3 regions of the Streptomyces sp. NPDC050549 genome follow, and region 2 is predicted to be linked to each of the others. Evidence: riboswitches for the same ligand, from Rfam matches in the RefSeq annotation. Region 2 holds a riboswitch; each other region holds the start of a gene.
What was found. A riboswitch is a leader RNA that binds a small molecule or an ion and turns the genes downstream of it on or off. The one in region 2 is predicted to bind thiamine pyrophosphate.
Positions count from the first base shown of each region.

Region 1 (5,877 bases), on a different contig from region 2:
TCAAGCTGCTGGGCAGCATCTCGCTGGGACGGATCGTGTTCACCTCACGTGCCCTACCGGCCGTCCGGCCCGTCAACCATCTCCTGGACCAGGGAGACATCATCATCCGCACCGACGCGGGCTCCGCCCTGGCCGTCCACACCAACGAGAATGACGGGCAGGCAGTGGTTGTCGCCTACGAGGCAGACGCCATCGACCCCCGAAGTCACCTTGGCTGGAGCGTCATAGCGACCGGCTACGCGCACCTGATCACGAGCCGCACCGAATTGGACCGCTACCGGCAACTCCTGCACCCATGGGTCGACCAGACCATGGACCATGTCATCCGCGTCCACCCCGAAGAACTCACCGGGATCAGACTCATCAGCCCGCCCTCCCCTGGCACCTGAATCCGCTCAGCCAGACCCCGCCCGACTGCCGCGGCAGGGCCCGCGACGATCCTCCACCGCCCGGGCAAGGTGACACCGCAGGCGACAGCTCTCCTCAAGCAACTCCGTCCGCCGTCTTGCGAGGCGCCTCGTGGGATGCCTTGTCGGGGCGGGCCGTCGCGGTGGCCAGGAGTTCGGTGGCGGTGCGGCTGCCGTCGACCGTGACTGGTGTGCTCATCAGCCAGTCGGCAGCGCTGGGCGTTGTTGTGGGAGGGATAACAAGCAGGGTGCGAAAGCCCTTGAGATACGAGCAGAGCACGATCTCGTTCTGTTCGTGACCGGACACGAACCACCCTGCGGTTACGGTGTGCCCGCCGACGGAGACCCGGTGCGGGATGTCGGGCCACGGCTCGATCCCCACTATGACCCTGGTGATGCTGCCCGTCCCATCCATTGCCTCAACCAGGCCGGGAAGTTCAGTGGCGAGATTACGGGAGTAGGGCCACCATGCGCCGTCGAATCCGCCTGAGACGGCTTCGTAGGGCGCCAGCGAAAGCCGAACAGGCAGAGGTGAGGAGCGCTGGGCGCCGGCCGAGAGGTGATTTGTAGTCGGTTCCATGATGTGAACCTCTCTGACCAGTCGTCGGGCCGACGTCGTGTCGTTCGCCGTCAAGAACCTGCCAAGGCGTTTTCCCAGACCGGACATCGGTGGTGCAATGGTCCACGGCCGCCGCCGCATGCAGCCGAACACGGGCGGCGGCCGCGTGCGAAGACGGCACCGAGGCCCCCTGCCTCGCCGTCTCACACTGACCCGTCCTCACCAGCCCAAGCGGGGCGTAGCGGGAGTACACCCCGGCCTCGAAAAAGGCTGAGAAGGACGAAGGGCTGGAGCTGCGCAGTCGGCGGTGCGGCTCCAGCCTCCTCAGAGTGGTCAGATGGACACTGTGACCCGGGGGCAAGGGGCCGAAAGACGGAGGATGCGGGCCAGACTGTTCACCAACTACAAATGGTGAAAAGCGCCTCAGCCTCACAACTCACCGTATACCCAGCCTGGTGACAGCGACAGTAGGCAATCTCGGACATGCCACCAGTCCACCGCGCCCAAAGATCCAGATCAGGGGGTCAGACACAGGCACTCAGTCCGCCAGGGGCAGATACACCCGGTTCCCGCTGGCCGCGAACTCCTTCGACTTCTGCAACATCCCCTCAGCGACCTCCTCAGCCGTCGCCCCTGCAGCCGCCGTACCGCCGAACTGCGCTGTGATGCTTTGGCTAATCTTCATCGAGCAGAACTTCGGCCCGCACATCGAGCAGAAGTGCGCCGTCTTGGCAGGCTCCGCCGGCAGTGTCTCGTCGTGGAACTCCCGTGCAGTGACCGGGTCGAGGGCCAGGTTGAACTGGTCCTCCCAGCGGAACTCGAAGCGGGCGTCGGACAGCGCGTCGTCCCACTCCTGTGCACCTGGGTGCCCCTTGGCGAGGTCGGCTGCGTGGGCGGCGATCTTGTAGGTGATGACGCCGGTCTTGACGTCGTCACGATTGGGCAGGCCCAAGTGCTCCTTGGGCGTGACATAGCAGAGCATGGCCGTGCCCCACCAGGCGATCATCGCGGCACCGATGCCGGAAGTGATGTGGTCGTACGCAGGCGCGACGTCCGTCGTCAGCGGGCCGAGCGTATAGAACGGAGCTTCATCGCAGATCTCCTGCTGAAGGTCGATGTTCTCCTTGATCTTGTGCATCGGGACATGTCCCGGGCCCTCGATCATGGTCTGTACGTTGAAACGCTTCGCGATCGTGTTGAGTTCCCCGAGAGTCCTCAACTCGGCGAACTGCGCCTCGTCGTTGGCGTCCGCGATCGAGCCGGGTCGCAGACCGTCGCCCAGCGAGTACGTGACGTCGTAGGCGGCGAGGATCTCGCACAACTCCTCGAAGTTCTCGTAGAGGAACGATTCCTTGTGGTGTGCCAGGCACCAGGCCGCCATGATCGAGCCGCCGCGCGAGACGATGCCCGTCTTGCGGTTCGCCGTCAGCGGTACGAACGGCAACCGCACGCCCGCGTGGACGGTCATGTAGTCCACGCCCTGTTCGGCCTGTTCGACGACCGTGTCCTTGTAGATCTCCCAGGTCAGCTCCTCGGCACGGCCGTCGACCTTTTCGAGTGCCTGGTAGAGCGGCACGGTGCCGATGGGGACGGGGGAGTTGCGCAGGACCCATTCGCGGGTGGTGTGGATGTTGCGGCCGGTGGACAGGTCCATGACCGTGTCGGCGCCCCAGCGGGTCGCCCAGGTCATCTTCTCGACCTCCTCCTCGATGGAGGAAGTGACCGCGGAATTGCCGATGTTGGCGTTGACCTTCACCAGGAACCGCTTACCGATGATCATCGGCTCGATCTCGGGATGGTTGACGTTGGCCGGCAGCACCGCACGCCCCGCCGCGATCTCCTCCCGGACCACCTCGGGCGAGACCTTCTCCCGTACGGCCACGAACTCCATCTCGGGCGTGATCTCGCCCCGTCGCGCGTAGGCGAGTTGAGTCACCGCCGTACCATCACGTCCACGGCGCGGCTGCCGCGGGCGTCCCGGGAACACCGCATCGAGATTGCGGAGTCCACCGCGCGGTGACGTGTGCTTGATTCCGTCGTCCTCGGGGCGGACAGGGCGGCCCGCGTACTCCTCGGTGTCGCCCCGGGCGATGATCCAATTCTCCCGCAGCGGCGCCAGCCCCCTGCGGACGTCGGTGTCGACGAGCGGATCGGTGTACGGGCCGGAGGTGTCGTACAGCGTCACGGACTGCCCGTTGGTGAGGTGCACCTGCCGGACCGGCACCCGCAGATCGGGGCGCGAGCCCTCGACATACCCCTTGTGCCAGCCGATGGACTTCCCAGCCTCCGCAGGCTCCTCGGCCTCCGTCGGCTGCTCGGCCCGTGCGAACTCCCCGCCCGGAATGGGCTGTTCGTCCTGGCTGAAGGCAGGCGTGCGTACGTCCTTGTTGGTCATGAGACCTACTCCCTACGCCGGCATTACCCGGTAACAGGTTCGGCGGTCGACGCAGCGGCTTCCGTCAGCCGATGTTTCATGTGAAACATCACTCACTTCAGGTGACGTTTCCCGTGAAACATCGCAGAGACGGAGGTCAGCGCCCTCTCAGCCCGGTGCTCCGAGCTCCCGCGTGTGCAAAGGTGCCTCCACGCTAGCGTCATATGTGGCGCGCTGAACAGTGGGCCTCCGGCGTTCTTGCGATGATCGGGCGGTGACCACGACGCAGCAGCCCTCATACCCGCCGACCGGGCCGTCGCATGGCCATGACCACGGCCACGGTCCCGAAGGCGACCATGGTTCCGGGTCCCGGGACGACCACAGCTCCGGTGGCGACGGCGGGCACGGTTCCGGCGCGGGTGGTGGGCATGGCCACTCGCACAGTCATGGTCCGGCCGCCCCCGTCTCCCGTCACCTTCGGAAGGTCATCGCGGCGATCCTGATCCCGTTCACAGTGGCGGTCGTGGTCGGCATGGTGGTGTTGTGGCCCGGCGGCGCTCCGTCGCACAAGCGCACCGGCGTCGGCTTCGACCGGCAGACACAGCAGGCGACGGTCACCAAAGTGGTCAGCGTCAGCTGCGCCTCGGTGAACGCCTCGGGCGGGGGCTCGACCGGGGACACCTCCACGGCCGAGGGTTCCTCGGCACAGCAGGAGGCGGGCGGCACCTGCAAGAAGGCCACGGTCACGGTCAGCACCGGCAAGGACAAGGGCCGCACGTTCACGGAGATCGTCCAGCCCGACCAGTCACGGCAACTGCATGAGGGCGAGAAGGTCGTGGTCGCCTACGAGCCCTCCGCGCCCAGGGATCTGCAGTACTCGGTCACCGATGTGAACCGTAAGTTCCCGATGGCGCTGCTCGCCGGCATCTTCGCACTGGCCGTCGTGGTGGTGGGCCGACTGCGCGGTGTCATGGCACTGATCGCGCTGGCCATCAGCTTCATGATCCTCAACTTCTTCATCCTGCCCGCGATCCTGCACGGCTCGAACCCGCTGATCGTGGCGGTGGTCGGATCGAGTGCCATCATGCTGATCGCGCTCTACATGTGCCACGGGCTGTCGGCCCGTACGTCCGTGGCGGTGCTCGGCACGCTGATGTCGCTGGTGCTGATCGGCATCCTTGGTTCGGTGTTCATCGGCTGGGCCGCGCTCACCGGCAACACGGACGACAACACGGGCCTGATCCACGGGCTGTATCCGTCGATCGACATGAGCGGTCTGCTGCTCGCCGGCGTCATCATCGGTTCGCTGGGGGTGCTCGACGATGTGACGGTCACGCAGACCTCGGCGGTCTGGGAGCTGCACGAGGCCAACCCGTCGATGGGCTGGCGCGGGCTGTACCGCGCCGGTATCCGGATCGGCCGCGACCACATCGCGTCCGTGGTCAACACGCTCGTCCTCGCCTACGCGGGCGCGGCCCTGCCGTTGCTGCTGCTCTTCTCCATCGCGCAGAGCAGCGTGGGGTCGGTCGCCAACAGCGAGTTGGTCGCCGAGGAGATCGTACGCACGCTGGTGGGCTCGATCGGCCTGGTCGCCTCGGTACCGGTCACCACGGCGCTCGCGGCCCTGGTGGTCTCGGCCGACCGACCGGGACGCGAAACGGCTCCGGCGGGGGTTGCGGCAGTGGCCACGGCGGCGGTCGGTGCCGGGCCCACGGCAGCACCCGGTGTCAAGCCGGCGCCGGCACGCGGCGGGAAGGGCCGGCGCCGCAAGCACTGAGGACGGCGGGAATCGCCGCGCGGAGCCACGCAGAAGCGTTCCTGCGACTCCAGGGCTCCTCCCGGGCTTCCCCGGACCGCTCCCAGACCTCTCGGCCCCGCAGGCCTTTCAGAACTCCACAGATGCGTCCAGGGGCTTCAGACCCCTTGGTGAAGCGTTACGCCAACTCCCCCCGCCGCCACGGCAACGCTTCAGCCGGCGCTCTGCTCCTCCGCCAGGATGCGGTCCAGTGCCTCGTCGAGGTGGGCGTCGAAATCCGCGAGCGCACCCTCCTGACCGAGCGGAACCAGCCGGTCGGTGCGGTCGAGGAACGCCACGAGCGGGGCCGCACCGGTGCGGAACAGCGCCTGGTCGCCGCCCACCTGAAGCCTGATCAGCACTTCGCCCAGCGTCTCGGGATCGACGGGCTCGATCCGGACGTCACCGTCCCCGGACGCCCGGCCCACCCCGTCGATCAGCAGCTCCCGGCCGAAGGCCCAGGTCACCGGGGCATCGCCCGGCAAATGGAAGGTCAGCCGTACGGCGTACGGATCGCACGCCTCGTAGCCCAGTTCGACCGGGATACGGAAGGAGAGCTCCTCGGAGACGAGGAAGCTCATCATGACCTCTGCCTGTACGGACTCGCGCATCGCCTATCCCGTCAATTGCCGCCGACTGGCTGGGAATGATCCCCGTGACACTGAAGGAATATTGCTGAACGTACACAACAGATCACAAGGAGTAAGTTTTCAGATACTGATAGAGAGCGCGAGCGACCCCA
Region 1 is NZ_JBFAJD010000010.1:240,763-246,639, forward strand. Features, by position in the region: gene AB0I51_RS17780 (pyridoxamine 5'-phosphate oxidase family protein) at 1-389, shown strand, start outside; gene AB0I51_RS17785 (DUF5994 family protein) at 484-987, opposite strand; gene thiC (phosphomethylpyrimidine synthase ThiC) at 1,505-3,361, opposite strand; TPP riboswitch at 3,354-3,543, opposite strand; gene AB0I51_RS17795 (YibE/F family protein) at 3,615-5,117, shown strand; gene AB0I51_RS17800 (SsgA family sporulation/cell division regulator) at 5,309-5,746, opposite strand; gene AB0I51_RS17805 (IclR family transcriptional regulator C-terminal domain-containing protein) at 5,846-5,877, opposite strand, start outside.
Region 1: another riboswitch for thiamine pyrophosphate. It lies ahead of thiC (phosphomethylpyrimidine synthase ThiC); the one in region 2 lies ahead of thiO (glycine oxidase ThiO).

Region 2 (5,877 bases):
GGTGTACGGGCCGCGGGCGGGCGCGCCGCGGCCCGTACACCGGTCGGTCGTCCGGGTCGGCCGGTCGTCCGGGTCAGACGGCGAGCGCCTGGGCGCGGCGCTTCACCTCCGTGCCGCGATTCTCGCTCAGGGCCTGCGCGGGGGTGCCGGGCAGGCTGGGGTCGGGGGTGAAGAGCCACTCCAGCATCTCTTCGTCGGAGAAGCCGTCGTCCCGCAGGAGCGTCAGGGTCCCCGCGAGGCCCTTGACGACCTTCTGCTCGGCCCCGTCGATGAAGGCGGCGGGGACGTGCAGCGCGCGGTTCTCACCACGGCGTACGGCGATGACTTGGCCGTCCTTGACCAGCTGCCGCACGCGTGTCACCTCGACATCGAGCATCTCTGCGATGTCGGGCAGCGTGAGCCAGGCGGGGACGAGAGCATCAATCTTTGCGTCAATCTCGGTCACGCAAACAGCGTGCCATCCCGGACCGACAGTCGGAAGTCGGGCCGGTCCGACCCGGGGTCACGAACTAGGCGATAGCGGCTTTCATCGGCAGAGAAGGGTCCGCCAGCGGCCCGGGATTCATCGGGGTGCCCGACTCGATCAGACGGCGGCCCTGGGCCAGGTCACGGGGGCGGCCGACCGCGAGAAGGGCCACCAGGCGGTCCTCGCGCAGCCAGCAGACGGTCCAGGCCGGGGTGGCCGGGTCGCCGCGCCACAGGATCGTGTCGGCGGACGCGTGATGGCCGACGTACTGGACGAAGCGGCCGAACTGCTCGGACCAGAAGTAGGGCACCGGGTCGTAGACCGCCGGGGTCTGGCCGACGATGTTCGCGGCGACCGTGCGCGGGCCCTGGAGGGCGTTGTCCCAGTGGTGGACGAGAAGTCGCTCGCCGTACCTTCCCGAAGGGAAGGAGGCGCAGTCGCCGACCGCGTAGGCGTCCGGCACCGAGGTGCGCAGCCGGTCGTCGGCCACGACCTCGCGGTGGACGCCCAGCTCGACGCCGGAGTCCGCGAGCCAGCCGGTGGCGGGGCGGGCGCCGATGCCGACCACGACGGCGCCCGCGGGCAGCCGGGTGCCGTCGTCGAGGACCACGGCGCCGGGTTCGACGCGCTCCACGCGCGTGTGCGTGCGCAGCACGGCACCGGCGTCCGCGTACCAGGCGGCCATCGGCGCGGCCACCTCGGCGGGCAGCGCGCCGGCGAGCGGCCGGTCGGCGGCTTCCACGACGGTCACCGCGCAGCCCGCCTCGCGCGCGGCGGTGGCGAACTCCGCGCCGATCCAGCCGGCGCCCACGACCACGACGTCGTGCTGCCGGGTGAGCACCGGCCGCAGCCGCTCGGCGTCGTCCAGGGTGCGCAGCAGATGCACCCCGGGAATGCCGTCGGCGCCCGGGAGCCGGATCGGTTCGGCACCGGTGGCGAGGACGAGGACGTCGTAGGGCACCGGGCCCTCGGCGGTGTCCAGTTCGTGGTCTCCGGGGCGCAGGCCCGACACCTCTCGCCCGAGCCGGAGTTCGATGCCGAGTGCCTCGAAGTCGACGTCGAAGGCGGAGCCCTCGGCCTTGCCGAGCAGGACGGCCTTGGACAGCGGCGGCCGGTCGTAGGGCTGATGGGGTTCGGCGCCGAGAAGGGTGATGCTGCCGGTGAAGCCCTGTTCGCGCAGGGCGACCGCGGTCTGCACCCCGGCCATGCCCGCCCCGACGACGACCACGCGCCGTCCCGCTCCCGCGTCCTGTCCCCGCGTCTGCTCGCTCATCCGATCACCATAGACACCTGACAAAACGTCAGTCAGGGGGCGCGTTCAGTGACCTGTTCCACAACACTCGTCCCGCTGCCCAACTGCGACTCCCACTCCCACGTCTCGTCGAGGCGGATGCGGCCGTCGGACAGCTCGACGACTTCGGACACGCAGTGCCCTGAGGACGTCGTCCCGTCCGTCTTCAGCTGCACGTACCGGAAGTCGAGACGGTCCCCCGCGCGCGTGCCGACGAGATGCCCGCGTACGACGTCGCCGCCCGCGTACTCGGCCCAGATCTCGCCGTCCTTCTCGTGGTACGCGAACCGGGTGCGGGTGCCGACCTGACCCGGTGCCTGGTCCGCGACGGGGGCGAGGACGAGACCGTCGAGCGAGCGGGCCATGGACGGAGGCTCCCTTACTGGGACATGGGGTACGGGCTAGGGTGGCCAACGTACAAGCACTCGCGGGAGTCCGGACGCACTGGGCTGAGAGGGAGGCTGGCGGCCTCCGACCGTACGAACCTGATCCGGGTCATGCCGGCGAAGGGAGGGGCTGGACGCCCATGCCTACACGTACGTCAGACGTCCTCGTCGTCGGGGGCGGGATCATCGGCCTGGTCACGGCCTGGCGGGCCGCGCAACGCGGGTTGGCCACCGCCGTCGTGGACCCCGAGCCGGGCGGCGGGGCCGCCCAGGTGGCCGCCGGGATGCTGGCCGCCGTAACGGAACTGCACTACGGCGAGCAGACCCTGCTCGCCCTCAACCTGGCCTCGGCGCACCGCTACCCGGACTTCGCCGCCGAGCTGACCGACCTCACCGGCCTCGACCTCGGCTACCGGCGCTGCGGCACCCTCGCCGTCGCCCTGGACGCCGACGACCGCGCCCATCTGCGTGAACTGCACGCCCTGCAGCAGCAGTCGGGCCTGGACTCCGAGTGGCTCTCCGGGCGCGAGTGCCGGCGCCTGGAGCCGATGCTCGCGCCGGGTGTGCGCGGGGGGCTCCGGGTCGACGGGGACCACCAGGTCGACCCGCGGCGGCTGGCGCGGGCGCTGGTGGCCGCCTGTGAGCGCGCCGGGGTCGCCTTCCACCGGACGTGGGCCGAGCGGCTCACGGTCGGGCGGGACCGCGCCACAGGGGTCGTCACGCGTGAGGGGGAAGCGCTGGGCGCGGACCAGGTGGTGCTCGCCGGCGGCAGCCTCAGCGGGCGGCTGGCCGGGGTCCCCGACGACGTCCTGCCGCCCGTACGGCCCGTGAAGGGGCAGGTGCTGCGGCTGACCGTGCCGGAGCGGTACGCGCCGTTCCTGAGCCGGACCGTGCGGGCCGTGGTGCGCGGCAGCCACGTCTACCTGGTGCCGCGCGAGAACGGCGAGCTGGTCGTCGGCGCGACCAGCGAGGAACTGGGCTGGGACACCACGGTGACCGCGGGCGGCGTCTACGAACTGCTGCGCGACGCCCACGAGTTGGTCCCCGGGATCACCGAACTGCCGCTCACCGAGACCCGGGCAGGCCTGCGCCCCGGCTCCCCCGACAACGCGCCCCTGCTCGGCCCGACCACACTCCCGGGGCTGCTGCTGGCCACCGGGCACTACCGCAACGGCGTACTGCTCACGCCGGTCACCGGTGACGCCCTCGCGCACGCGCTGGCCACCGGTGAACTCCCGGACGAGGCAAGCCCGTTCACCCCGAAGCGGTTCGCCCGCAGAGAACGCACGGCACTCGTGGAGCAGCCCGCATGAACGTCTCCGTCAACGGAGAGCCCCGGGAGATCGCTCCCGGCACCGCTCTCGACGCCCTCGTGCGCACCCTGGCCCCGTCGCCCTCCGGGGTGGCCGCCGCCCTCAACGAAACCGTCGTCCCGCGCGCGCAGTGGCCCTCGACCTCCCTCTCCGAGGGGGACCGCGTCGAGGTCCTCACCGCCGTCCAAGGAGGCTGACCCATGGCCGACGACCCCTTCGTCCTCGGTGGTACGTCCTTCACGTCCCGGTTGATCATGGGCACCGGGGGCGCGCCCAGCCTCGACGTCCTGGAGCGCGCGCTGGTGGCCTCCGGGACGGAGCTCACGACGGTCGCGATGCGCCGCGTCGACGCTTCCGTGCACGGTTCGGTGCTGTCCGTCCTGGAACGGCTCGGCATCCGGGTGCTGCCCAACACCGCAGGCTGCTTCACGGCCGGCGAGGCGGTGCTGACGGCGCGGCTGGCGCGGGAGGCGCTCGGGACGTCACTGGTCAAACTTGAGGTGATCGCGGACGAGCGCACCCTGCTGCCCGACCCGATCGAGCTGCTCGACGCCGCCGAGACCCTGGTCGACGACGGCTTCACGGTGCTGCCGTACACGAACGACGACCCCGTCCTCGCGCGGAAGCTGGAGGACGTCGGGTGCGCGGCGATCATGCCGCTGGGGTCGCCGATCGGCTCCGGGCTCGGGATCCGCAACCCGCACAACTTCCAGCTGATCACCGAGCACGCCCGCGTGCCGGTGATTCTGGACGCGGGGGCGGGCACGGCGTCCGACGCGGCGTTCGCGATGGAGCTGGGGTGCGCGGGTGTGATGCTCGCCTCGGCGGTGACGCGGGCGCAGGAGCCGGTGCTGATGGCGTCCGCGATGCGCAGCGCGGTGGAGGCGGGGCGGCTGGCGTTCCGGGCGGGGCGTATCCCCCGTAGGCACTTCGCCGAGGCGTCGTCTCCGACGACCGGCCTGGCCCGTCTGGACCCCGAACGGCCGGCGTTCTGAACTCCCGCTCCCCAGCGTGCGATCCGTCACAGCTCGGCTGCAGTACCGCCCCGAAACTGGCCGAAAAGGCGGTGCTGTCAGCCTCGGCTCGTACACTCACCTGCGTGGATACGACCCTTCATGACCCTCTCGTCGGGCAGCTGCTCGACGGCCGCTATCGCGTCGACGCGCGGATCGCCGTCGGCGGGATGGCCACGGTCTACCGGGCCGTGGACACCCGCCTGGACCGGGTTCTCGCGCTCAAGGTGATGCACCCGACGCTGGCGGCCGACGCCTCCTTCGTGGACCGTTTCATCCGCGAGGCCAAGTCGGTGGCGCGGCTGGCGCATCCGAACGTGGTGCAGGTCTTCGACCAGGGCGCCCAGGGGGCGTACGTCTATCTGGCGATGGAGTACGTCGCCGGCTGCACCCTGCGGGACGTGCTGCGCGAGCGCGGGGCGCTGCAGCCGCGGGCCGCGCTGGACATCCTGGAGCCGGTGCTGGCCGCGCTGGGTGCCGCGCACCGGGCCGGGTTCGTGCACCGGGACATGAAGCCGGAGAACGTGCTCATAGGGGACGACGGCCGGGTCAAGGTCGCCGACTTCGGGCTGGTCCGGTCCGTGGACACGGTCACCAGCACCACGGAGAACGTGCTCGGCACGGTCTCGTATCTCGCGCCGGAGCAGATCGAGGGCGGCACGGCGTCCCCACGGGTCGACGTGTACGCGTGCGGTGTCGTCCTGTACGAGATGCTCACCGGCCAGAAGCCGCACGACGGGGACTCCCCCGCGATCGTGCTCTACAAGCACCTGCACGAGGACGTCCCGCCGCCCTCGGCCGTCGTCCCCGGGCTGGCGTACGAGCTGGACGAGCTGGTCGCCACGGCCACCGCGCGCACCCCCGACATCCGGCCGTACGACGCGGTCTCGCTGTTCGGTCTGGTCCGCGAGGCGCGGGCGGGGCTGAGCGACGAGCAGTTGGACGCGGTGCCGCCGCAGGCACTGACCTCGGAACATCCCGACTCCGAGAACCGTACGAGTGTGATCCCGCGCTCGCTGACCGTGCCGCGTCCGCTGCCGGTCAACGAGGACGACGAGCCCGGTGACCCGTTCAACCGGACCAGCCGGTTCGAGAGCGGGCCGCCGCTGCCGCCCCGGCGGCGCGAAGCGCGGCGGCCCCGGCGCGGGCTGCTGGCGGTCATTGCCGCCGTCCTGCTGATCATCGGGGTCGGGACGGGCGTCTGGTACATCAACTCCGGCCAGTTCACCGAGGTCCCGCCGCTGCTGGCCAAGACCGAGGCGCAGGCGAAGGAGCGGCTGAAGGAGGCCGGTCTCGACGTCAAGTCGGTCAAGCACGCCTACAGCGACACCGTGAAGCGCGGCACGGTCATCAGCACCGACCCGGTGGCCGGCGCCCGCATCCGGGACAACGACTCGGTGGCCCTGAC
Region 2 is NZ_JBFAJD010000038.1:46,492-52,368, forward strand. Features, by position in the region: gene AB0I51_RS38035 (Rv2175c family DNA-binding protein) at 74-445, opposite strand; gene AB0I51_RS38040 (FAD-dependent oxidoreductase) at 510-1,739, opposite strand; gene AB0I51_RS38045 (hypothetical protein) at 1,772-2,122, opposite strand; TPP riboswitch at 2,175-2,286, shown strand; gene thiO (glycine oxidase ThiO) at 2,284-3,456, shown strand; gene thiS (sulfur carrier protein ThiS) at 3,453-3,653, shown strand; gene AB0I51_RS38060 (thiazole synthase) at 3,657-4,451, shown strand; gene pknB (Stk1 family PASTA domain-containing Ser/Thr kinase) at 4,556-5,877, shown strand, end outside.

Region 3 (5,877 bases), on a different contig from region 2:
GTTCCGACGCCAAGCAGGTCGGCGAGGCGCAGACCGTCAAGGGCTCGGCCAAGGGCGAAACCGTCACCTTCTCCGAGGACTGGCAGCCGAACGCGACGTACCGCGTCCACGTCAAGGCCAGCAACAAGGTCGACGAGGACATCTCGCCGAACCTGACGACCCCGTCCAAGGCCTGCGCCACGGAGTCGCCCACCCCGACTCCGACCGAGGCCTCGCCGACCCCGTCGGAGACCGCCTCGACCCCGGCCGAGACCGACACCCCGACCCCGTCGGCCTCGGAGAGCAGCAGCACCGCCCCCGCCACGACGACGGACAACGCGCCGTCTCCCGCGGCCGGTAGCTCGAACCTCGCCGAGACCGGTGCCAACTCCAACACCGGCATGATCGCCGGTATCGCGGGCGCGTTCGTCGTCGCGGGCGGCGGAGCCGTCTACTACGGCATGCGCCGCCGCGGTGCGACCAACGGCCGCTGATCCACCCGCTGTTGCTCTGTTGTGGCCCGCCCGGTTCGTGGGGGCGGGCCACACGCATGCCCGCTAGCCGTCGAGTACGACGATCTCGGCCGCGTCGAACTCCACCCCGACCGTGTCCCCGACCTCCGGCGCCTCCCGCAGCGCACACGCCGCCTCAAGCCGCGGCGCGCCCTCCGGCTGCAGTTGCACGGCGACGTGGGTGCCCCTGAACGTGCGGGCGGCGACCGTGCAGCGCAGGCCCTCGTCGGCGGGGACCAGGCGGACGCCAGCGGGGCGCACGAGGAGCATGTGGGCGCCCTGAGGGGCGTCCTCGGGAACCGGCACCTTGCCCCAGGGCGTGTCGGCGGCCTCTCCGGCGACCGTGGCCCCGACCACGTTGTCGAAGCCGAGGAAACGGGCCACGAACTCGTCTGCGGGGCGCTGCCAGACCTCAAGTGGCGTACCGGACTGGGCGATCCGCCCGTCCCGCATCACCACGACCCGGTCGGCCAGTGCGAACGCCTCGCCCTGGTCGTGCGTGACCGCGAGCACGGTCGTGCCCAACGCCCCGAACAGTTCGCGGAGTTCGACGACCAGCCGCTCCCGCAGTGACCGGTCGAGCTGGCCGAGCGGTTCGTCGAGCATGAGGAGCCGGGGGCGGGGCGCGAGGGCTCGGGCCAGCGCCACCCGCTGCTGCTCACCGCCGGACAGCCCCGCGACGGCACGGCGGGCGGCACCCGGCAGTCCGACGAGATCGAGCAACTCGCCGACCCGGGCGTCCTGTTGTCCCTTCGACGCCCCGTGCATCCGCAGCCCGAAGGCCACGTTGCCGGCCACGTCCCGCTGGGGGAACAGCTGATGGTCCTGGAACATCAGGCCCACCCCCCGCTTGTGCGCGGGCACCCCGGCCTGGTCGCGTCCGTCGAGCAACACCCGCCCGGAGTGCAGGGGTTGCAGCCCGGCCACCGCGCGCAGCAGCGTCGACTTGCCGCTGCCGCTGGGCCCGAGGACACACACGATCTCGTGCTCGGCGACCCCGAGATCTACGGCGTCCAGCACCGGCCGTCCACCGAACCGTACGGTCCCGCTCTCAAGACCGAGCAGCATCTAGAACTCCCCCGTCCGGTCGGTGCGCAGCCGCTCAAGGACCAGCAGGGCCACCGCGCACACCGCCATCAGAATCGTCGAAAGGGCCATCGCCTGGCCGTAGTTGAGGTCACCGGGCCGGGACAGCAGCCGGGCCACCGCGACCGGCAGCGTCGGGTTGTCGGGCCGCGCGATGAACACGGTCGCCCCGAACTCCCCCAGCGACACCGCGAACGCGAATCCGGCGGCGATCAGCAACGCCCGCCGCACCAGCGGCAGATCGACCTCACGCCACACCCGCCAGGGCGAGGCCCCGAGCACGGCCGCCGCTTCCCTCAGCCGCCCGTCCACCGCCCGCAGCACGGGCAGCATCGTCCGTACGACGAAGGGGACGCCCACCAGCGCCTGCGCGAGCGGCACCAGGATCCATGAACTCCGCAGATCCAGCGGGGGTTTGTCGAGCGAGATCAGAAACCCGAAGCCGACGGTCACCGCCGACACCCCGAGCGGCAGCATCAGCAGCGCGTCGAACCCCCGCACCAGCTTCCCCGCGTCGCGCCGGGTCAGCGCCGCGGCGGCGAACCCCCCGATCACCACGGCGATCGCGGTGGCGGCGACGGCGTACTCCAGCGAGTTGCCGATCGCGGCGATCGGCGGGACCAGGAAGGTGCCGCCGTCGTCGTGGGTCAGCGCCCGGTAGTAGCCGAAGTCCGGTGAGTCGAGCGACCGTTGCACCAGCACGGCGAGCGGCAGCACCAGCAGCAGGAGGACGGAGACCAGCACTCCGGCGAGCAGGGACCACTGGCCGGCCCCGCGCGGGCGCCGTGCGGTCACCGCCGGGTCCACGAGCCGCAGGGCCGTCTCCCGGCGCCGTACCGTCCAGGCGTGGACGGCGAGGATCGCGCCCACCGCGACGAACTGGACGATCGTCAGCACGGCCGCCGTCGACAGGTCGAAGACCTCGGAGGTCTGGCGGTAGATCTCCACTTCGAGGGTCGAGAAGGTCGGGCCGCCGAGGATCTGCACCACGCCGAAGGAGGTGAAGGTGAAGAGGAAGACCATCAGCGCGGCGGCGGCCACGGCGGGCGCGAGCGCGGGCAGCGTCACCTTGCGCCAGGCCCGCAGCCGGGAGGCGCCGAGCATCCGCGCGGCCTCCTCCTGCCGCGGGTCGAGCTGTGCCCACAGGCCGCCCACCGTCCGTACGACCACCGCGTAGTTGAAGAAGACGTGCGCGAGCAGGATGGCCCACACGGTGGTGTCCAGCCGTACGCCCCACAGGTCGTCGAGGAGTCCGCCCCGGCCGACGAGCGCGAGGAAGGCCGTACCGACGACGACCGTGGGCAGCACGAAGGGGACGGTCACGACGGCCCGCAGCACCTGCCGGCCCGGGAAGTCGAAGCGCGCGAAGACATACGCGCCGGGGAGCGCGATCAGCAGCGTGAGCGCGGTCGAGGCGAGCGCCTGCCAGGTGGTGAACCACAGGACGTGCCGGATGTCGGACTGCGCCAGCACGTCCCCGATCCGGCCCCACTGCCAGGCGCCGTCCACCTTGAGACCGCGCCCGACGATCGCGGCGACGGGGTAGGCGAAGAACACCGCGAAGAACGCGACGGGCACGGCCATGAGTCCGAGCCGCGTCGCGTCGCCCCTGTTCCTGAGGGGCTTGCGCGGTGCCGCTTCCGCTACTTCAGTACGAGCGAGGTCCACGACTTGACCCACTGGTCGCGGTCGGCGGCGATCTTCGCGGGGGCCATGGTCTCGGGGTCCTTGGCCTGCGGACCGTACTTCGTGAACTCGGCCGGCACGGTCGCACCCTCGATCACCGGGTAGACGAACATGTTGAGCGGCATGTCCTCCTGGAACTTCTTGGTGAGGAGGAAGTCGATGAAGGCCTTGCCGCCCTTGGTGTTCCTGGCATTGCTGAGCAGTCCCGCGTACTCGGTCTGGCGGAAGCAGGTGCCGTACGACACCCCGGTGGGCGCGGTGGTCGGCTTCGGATCGCCGTAGATGACCTCGGCGGGCGGCGAGGAAGCGTACGAGACGACGAGAGGCCGGTCGCCACCCGCCTTCCTCCCGCCGGCCGAACCGGAGAACTCCTGGTCGTAGGCCTGCTCCCAGCCGTCGACGACCTTCACGCCGTTCGCCTTGAGCTTCTTCCAGTAGGCCTGCCACCCGTCGTCGCCGAACTGGGCCGCGCTGCCGAGCAGGAAGCCGAGGCCGGGTGAGGAGGTGGCCGCGTTCTCGGTGACGAGGAGGTTCTTGTACTCGGGCTTCACGAGGTCGGCGAAGGAGGTCGGCGGGGTCAGCTTGTGCTTGCCGAAGTAGGCCTTGTCGTAGTTGACGCAGATGTCGCCGGTGTCGATGGGTGTGACGCGGTGCTTGGTCTCGTCGACGCGGTACGCGGGCTTGACGGTGGCGGAGCCCTTCGCGTCGTAGGACTGGAAGAGGCCGTTGTCGAGTGCCCGGGAGAGCAGGGTGTTGTCGACGCCGAAGAAGACGTCGCCCTGGGGGTTGTCCTTGGTCAGGATCGCCTTGTTGACGGCCTGGCCCGCATCGCCGTCCTTGAGAACCTTGACGGTGTAGCCGGACTGCTTCTCGAAGTCCTTGAGGACGCTCTTCGAGACGGCCCACGAGTCGTGGCTGACGAGGGTGACGGTCTTGGAGCCGGAGCCACTGCCCTGGTCCGACCCCGACCCGCACGCGGAGAGCGTGACCAGGCCGAGGCCGACGAGGACAGCACAGTACTTCTTGGTGTTCACGGTGATGACCGAACTTCCTACCCAGAATGACCTGGGCGAGGTTCAGAGGGTCTGCGGCCCGATTGCCGCACTCTCAGCGCTGCGCGCTCCCCTGTCGGATATGAAGGTGTACGTACAGGTGGTACGGGTGAAGATTACCTCTCGGTGGCCGCGAGCTGGCCGCACGCTCCGTCGATCTCCTGGCCACGGGTGTCCCGGACGGTGACCGGCACCCCATGGGCCGCGATGGCCTCGACGAACGCCTTCTCGTCCTCGGGGCGGGAGGCCGTCCACTTGGAGCCCGGCGTCGGGTTCAGCGGGATCAGATTGACGTGCACGGGCTTGCCCTTGAGGAGCCGGCCGAGGCGGTCGCCGCGCCACGCCTGGTCGTTGATGTCCCGGATCAGCGCGTACTCGATGGACAGCCGGCGCCCCGACTTCGCCGCGTACTCCCAGCCCGCGTCGAGCACCTCACGCACCTTCCAGCGCGTGTTCACGGGGACCAGGGTGTCGCGCAGGTCGTCGTCGGGCGCGTGCAGCGAGATCGCGAGCCGGCACTTGAAGCCCTCGTCGGAGAAGCGGTGGATCGCCGGGACCAGTCCGACCGTCGAGACGGTGATCCCTCGCTGCGAGAGACCGAGACCGTCCGGCTCGGGGTCGGTGAGGGCGCGGATGGACTGGACGACCCTCTTGTAGTTGGCGAGGGGCTCGCCCATGCCCATGAAGACGATGTTCGAGAGCCGCGCGGGCCCGCCGGGAATCTCGCCGTCCCGCAGCGCGCGCATGCCGTCCACGATCTGGTGCACGATCTCACCGGTGGACAGATTGCGGTCCAGACCGGCCTGACCGGTCGCGCAGAACGGGCAGTTCATCCCGCAGCCCGCCTGCGAACTGATGCACATGGTGACCCGGTCCGGGTACCGCATCAGCACGGACTCGACGAGCGTCCCGTCGAACAGCCGCCACAGCGTCTTGCGGGTGGTGTCCTGGTCGGTCGACAGGTGCCGTACGACCGTCATCAGCTCGGGGAGCAGCGCCTCCTGCAGCTTTGCGCGCGAACCGGCGGGGATGTCGGTCCACTCCGCCGGGTCGTGCGCGAGGCGCGCGAAGTAGTGCTGCGAGAGCTGCTTGGCGCGAAAGGGCTTCTCCCCGACCGCGGCGACGGCTTCCTTGCGCTCGGCGGGCGTGAGATCGGCAAGGTGCCGCGGCGGCTTCTGGGCTCCGCGGGGGGCGACGAATGTGAGTTCTCCGGGCTTAGGCATGGCTGTACCAGTGTCGCAGATCGTTTACCGTGATCCGTTTACGGTGATCAGCTTCAGCCGATGTGCTCCAGGTGCTCCCTCAGGAGCTTCTCGTTGTGGGGCATCTCGCGTCGGACCTGGGGGCGGACGACGAGGGGCAGCAGGACCTTGCCCATGCCGTGTCCCTCGAAGTCGAGGCCCATCGTCACCCGGGTACGGCGTCCGTCGTCGACGGGTGAGATCTCGCCGCGGAAGTTGCCCCTGATGGGGCCGTCGATCCCGCGCACGGTCCAGGCACGCGGCGGCAGGAACTCGGTGCACTCCATGGTCATCGCCATGTCACGGCGACCCACGTGCCGG
Region 3 is NZ_JBFAJD010000005.1:135,747-141,623, forward strand. Features, by position in the region: gene AB0I51_RS10285 (LAETG motif-containing sortase-dependent surface protein) at 1-473, shown strand, start outside; gene AB0I51_RS10290 (ABC transporter ATP-binding protein) at 537-1,559, opposite strand; gene AB0I51_RS10295 (iron ABC transporter permease) at 1,560-3,161, opposite strand; gene AB0I51_RS10300 (thiamine ABC transporter substrate-binding protein) at 3,221-4,297, opposite strand; TPP riboswitch at 4,294-4,400, opposite strand; gene rlmN (23S rRNA (adenine(2503)-C(2))-methyltransferase RlmN) at 4,432-5,538, opposite strand; gene AB0I51_RS10310 (SRPBCC family protein) at 5,592-5,877, opposite strand, start outside.
Region 3: another riboswitch for thiamine pyrophosphate. It lies ahead of AB0I51_RS10300 (thiamine ABC transporter substrate-binding protein); the one in region 2 lies ahead of thiO (glycine oxidase ThiO).